2 regions of the Pseudomaricurvus sp. ABR4_320 genome follow, and region 1 is predicted to be linked to the other one. Evidence: predicted binding sites of a transcription regulator. Region 1 holds the regulator's gene; the other holds the start of a gene.

Region 1 (2,474 bases):
TCCACTTCACATATAAGCCCAATAACTTTTGTTAGTACCTGTCCAGTCAGATCTTGAAAGCCCTGCTCAAGAATGATGTCTTGCAAGTTTTTATTGAGTGTATCTGTGCCCTCACGAATGGTGACAAAAAACGCATCAATGCGATGATATGCTTCTCGAAATTCTTCCGGGCTCATTTCCCGTGAGCGCAAGCGCCGCCACTCTTCCTGCAGCGCACTGGCTTCTTCTGACAAATTCTGTGCAATCGGCGCCGAGGCTTCCACCATATCCATGGTTTTGTCTGCTGCCGCGCGGGTGGTTTCGATGACGTGATTCAAGCGCTCTGACGCATCTTTGATTTCAGACGCGCAAATGTCCGGTGGGTCCTTACTGAAATCGCCGTCGACGTTAAAATTGACGATGGCATCGTGCAGGCCGCGTGTCAGCTTGCCGACCGCGTTGAACATATTCTTATCGCGAGCCTCCATCAGCCTTCCGATCAGTTCGGAAGCGCCTTTGTAATCATCGCTGGCCAGCTTTTCGGAGAGTTGTTTGGCGCAGTCCTGCAACTCCTGAATAAACTCTTCGTTCTGGTGTAATTCCGGGACTATATCCATGGGCCAACCTTAGGGAGGTTATTCTTTTAACCGTTGACTCGGTCGAAAATCTTTTCAATCTTCTCTTTCAGCGCAGCTGCCGTAAAGGGCTTCACCACATACCCGTTTACACCACTCTGAGCCGCTTCAATTATCTGATCGCGCTTAGCTTCAGCCGTTACCATCAGCACAGGCAGCGACGATAATCTGGCATCCGCTCTCACCGCTTTCAGCAGATCGATTCCCGTCATACCAGGCATATTCCAATCCGTCACCAGAAAGTCGAAATCACCATTTTTCAACATTGGCAACGCGGTCAGCCCGTCATCAGCTTCCTGGGTGTTGGTAAAGCCAAGATCCCGCAGCAGGTTTTTGATAATCCGGCGCATTGTCGAAAAGTCATCGACAATGAGGATTTTCATGTTTTTGTCCAACTCAAACCTCCGTCTTCCCGGAAAGGGATTTTACTAATAGTCTAGTAGCTGATTTGTCCCTAGCCAGTTTTTCGGCTGACCAATCCGGAAAATGTAAGCTCCGGGGTTCAGCGACAAAAACAGGGCGCCACTAGGAGTCTCGTAAACAGCCCTAAAGGCCGCTTAAAACAGGCGTCACTATCACGTGTTATTTGGTCCAACCTGTCATTCTGGCTCTCAGTCGCATCGCCGCCTGAGAGTGAATCTGACTGACTCTTGATTCGCTCACTCCCAGCACCTGACCAATTTCCTTCAGGTTCATTTCTTCGTTGTAATACAGCGACAACACGAGCTGTTCGCGCTCGGGGAGCGTCGCAATCGATTCTGCCAACGATTTGCGCAGCGACTCCCGCTGGTAATCTTCCTGCGGCGTCGCGAAGGCTCCTGACTCCTCCAGCGGCTCCACCACCGATTCTTCGCCACCGACCTCTTCTTCAAAACTGAAGAGACGACACGACGTTGTGTCGTTGAGTATTGAATGATACTCATCGAGCGAAACGTCCATCTCCTCGGCAACTTCCTGGTCTGCTGCAGTGCGGCCAACACGGGCCTCCACCGTTGCAATAGCCTCTGCCACCCGGCGTGCGTTGCGATGTACTGATCTTGGTACCCAGTCGCCGCGACGCATTTCATCAACGATGGCGCCGCGGATACGAATGCCAGCATAAGTTTCGAAGCTCGCCCCTTGAGAAGGGTCATATTTTTGAGCGGCCTCCAGCAGGCCGATCATGCCCGCCTGGATCAGATCTTCAATCTGCACACTGGCAGGCATACGCATCATCATATGACTGGCAATACGCTTTACCAGGGGCGCGTGATCTTCAACCCGAATGGAGTTCAAGTCCTGCGAGGGATTTTCGTACATAACCGAATCGCTACTTGCCCACATGGTAGAAAACTCACTGACCTCTCAACGCCGTTCAAATTTGATCAGCACCCTGCCTTTCTGAACTCAAGCACTTGCGTGCGCTGGCTGCAGAAGACTTTCAATGAAAAATTCCAGATGCCCCCGCGCACTGCTGGGCCTGGGCCAACGATCCACCTCGGTTGCCATTTGTCGAATGGCCTGCGAGGCTTTGCAGTTCGGCGCATATTGCAACAATGGTTTTTGCTGGCGTACCGCTTTGCGAACATTCTCGTCAAAGGGTATGTGACCGACATATTGCAGAGCCACGTCCAGAAACCGATCACACACAGTCTGCAATTTTGTAAACAGGTTGCGCCCCTCCTGAACACTGCGCGTCATATTGGCAACCACGCGAAACCGCGTCAGGTCGTAATCTTTGTGCAGGAGTTTGATCAGCGCGTAGGCGTCCGTAATCGACGAAGGCTCGTCACAAACCACCACCATGACTTCTTGGGATGCGCGCACAAAACTGACCACTGTGTCCGAAATGCCCGCCGCGGTATCAACCACCAACACATC
Region 2 (2,474 bases), on a different contig from region 1:
ATCGTCGTGAATAAGGCTGTAGGCGTGAATGCATTCGATGGCGCAGGCCACCGTATCTACCGCGGCTGGGAGTGACGCTAGGTCGTTCTTACCTGCAGCGGCTGCTCCGGCGTAAACCAGGGCGGGGCGAATACGCTTACCTCCGCTGAGCAGGCTGTAGCGCATGGCGGCCTGCAGGCGAGTTGCTTCCGTTGCTGATTCTGGAATGAGACGCGATAGTGCGTTGTTAACGCGTGTTTGACTGGCGCCAAGGAAGACTGAAAACTCCGCAGCCATATATCAGTGCTCGTCCGCAGAGGCATCCGAGGATGTCAGCGGTTGCGCCTGAAGCTCACCATTCTTTTCCAGTAGCAGCTGAACTTTCTGTTCTGCTTCCTGTAATCGCAACTGGCATTCCCGAGTTAACTTAATACCGTTTTCAAAGGTTTGTAGGGCATCTTCCAAGCTGAGGTCGCCGCCTTCCATCACGGTGACAAGAGACTCCAACTCCGCAAGGGATGCTTCGAAGCTGACGGGCTTTTTCTTGGGAGGCATAACAGTGTGCTCGGAATGGATGTTGAGTGCGGTAACCATCGGAGGCGGCACCCTACCGGAGTGAGGCAACAGGGTCAAACTTCGGTTGCACGGGTACCTGCCAGCTGGGTGCCTACTTAACCAGCGTGCTGCCATAAGCCTGCTAGACTTGATGAAGTTACAGCAGCTTTTAGCGAAAGCAGCCTCTGGAGTGATGCTAGCGATCTTACCACAGCCAGCTGCTGAGTGTCTGACAGGAGATATGGCTTGGATTTAGCAACGATAATCGGGCTTTTGGGCGCGATTGGTCTGATCGTCGTCACCATGTTGATGAGTGGCGATTTGACCATGTTTGTCAATGTGCCCTCGTTGGTGATTGTAGTGGGCGGCAGTATTTTTGCTGTTATGGCCAAATTCGGTTTGGGTCAGTTTCTTGGTGCGGGAAAAGTAATTGGCAAGAGCTTTAACGCCAAGCTCGCTGATCCCATCGCTTTGATCGACGAAATCGTCGAATTGGCGGACGCGGCTCGCAAAGGCGGGTTGCTCGCACTGGAAGGGAAAGAGGTTTCTTACGAATTCCTATCAAAAGGCATTCAGCTGCTGGTCGATGGGCACGATCCGGATGTTGTGAAGTCTTTGATGGCAAATGACCGCAACCAGGCGGAAGAGCGTCATGGACAGGCTGCGACCATTTTGTCCTCTATTGCCAGTATGGCGCCAGCCATGGGAATGATCGGGACTTTGATTGGTCTGGTGGCCATGTTGGCCAACATGAGTGACCCAAAAGCTATCGGGCCGGCGATGGCGGTTGCCCTGTTGACGACGCTGTATGGCGCGATCATCGCCAACGGTTTTGCGGAACCTGTGGCCGACAAGTTAAAGCTTCGAGCGGCGGAAGAAGTGGTTTTGAAAAGCCTGGTTATTGATGCATTGCTGGCGATTCAGGCAGGCCAGAATCCTCGTGTTATTGACAGTATGCTGAAAACCTATCTGGCCGAAGGCAAACGCGCGTCTGCTGACGAAGGCTAGCGGCCATGAGTGACGAGGAACATAAATGTAAATGTCCTCCAGAGGGCTTACCACCGTGGATGGGGACATTTGCGGATTTGATGTCGTTGTTAATGTGCTTTTTCGTGCTCTTATTGTCGTTTTCAGAAATGGATGCGATGAAGTTTAAGCGACTGGCTGGTTCTATGGCGCAAGCGTTTGGTGTGCAGAACAAACTGAACGTGACCGATGTTCCTAAAGGAACCAGTATCATTGCCCAGGAGTTCAGCCCCTCTATTCCAGAGCCTACCCCTATTAATGAAATCTGGCAGAAAACCACGGAGTTGACCCAGAGTTCTCTGGATTTCCAGTGCGTTGAAGAGTTTGACGTAGAGCAGGGCGAAGAAGATTTAGAAGCTGGGACCATCGCAAAGATCAAGGAACAGTTAGAGGAGATGATTTCCGAAACCGAGCAGGACGCCATTGAGTTGGCCAACGCGCTGCACGATCAGATTGTAAAAGGTGAAATGGAGATCGAAACCCGAGGTCGCAAAATCATCATTCGTATTCGTGAGAAGGGTTCTTTTAAAAGCGGCTCTGCTGATTTAAATCCAGATTACTATGATGTCATCGATGAAATCAGCGAGGTATTGCAGGACAAGCCCGGCAAAATTCTGGTTGAAGGTCATTCGGACAATATTCCCATCAAGACAGCACGCTTCCGCTCCAATTGGGAGCTTTCCTCTGCGCGAGCAGTATCCGTTGCCCAAGAGCTCATGAATGGGCCGATGGACCCGAATCGCTTTGTCGTTTCGGGGTTCGCGGCAACGAAACCCCTCACAGACAACGAATCTGAAGACGGACGGGCTCGCAACCGACGGGTTGAGATTGTCGTTCAGCAAGGGTTGGATGACTCTTTGTCTGATGAAGATAAGCAGCTACTAAAAGATGAAGGTCAGGATCTATTGCGTGAG

Evidence for each region. Region 1 encodes FliA, which starts transcription of late flagellar genes. Its sites were predicted from a motif close to TAAAGTTATNNNNNNNNCGGCCGATANCC; they were not measured.
Region 2: a site for FliA is predicted at 687-715, ahead of pomA (flagellar motor protein PomA). Genes of this name have one in related genera too.

What each region holds. Positions count from the first base shown of each region.
Region 1 covers NZ_JBSWVF010000004.1:227,797-230,270, reverse strand. Annotated here, with positions in the region: gene ACXAFR_RS10070 (protein phosphatase CheZ) at 1-596, opposite strand, end outside; gene cheY (chemotaxis response regulator CheY) at 623-1,009, opposite strand; gene ACXAFR_RS10060 (RNA polymerase sigma factor FliA) at 1,197-1,937, opposite strand; gene ACXAFR_RS10055 (MinD/ParA family protein) at 2,001-2,474, opposite strand, start outside.
Region 2 covers NZ_JBSWVF010000003.1:482,364-484,837, reverse strand. Annotated here, with positions in the region: gene ACXAFR_RS08290 (polyprenyl synthetase family protein) at 1-276, opposite strand, end outside; gene ACXAFR_RS08285 (exodeoxyribonuclease VII small subunit) at 280-573, opposite strand; gene pomA (flagellar motor protein PomA) at 781-1,542, shown strand; gene ACXAFR_RS08275 (flagellar motor protein MotB) at 1,548-2,474, shown strand, end outside.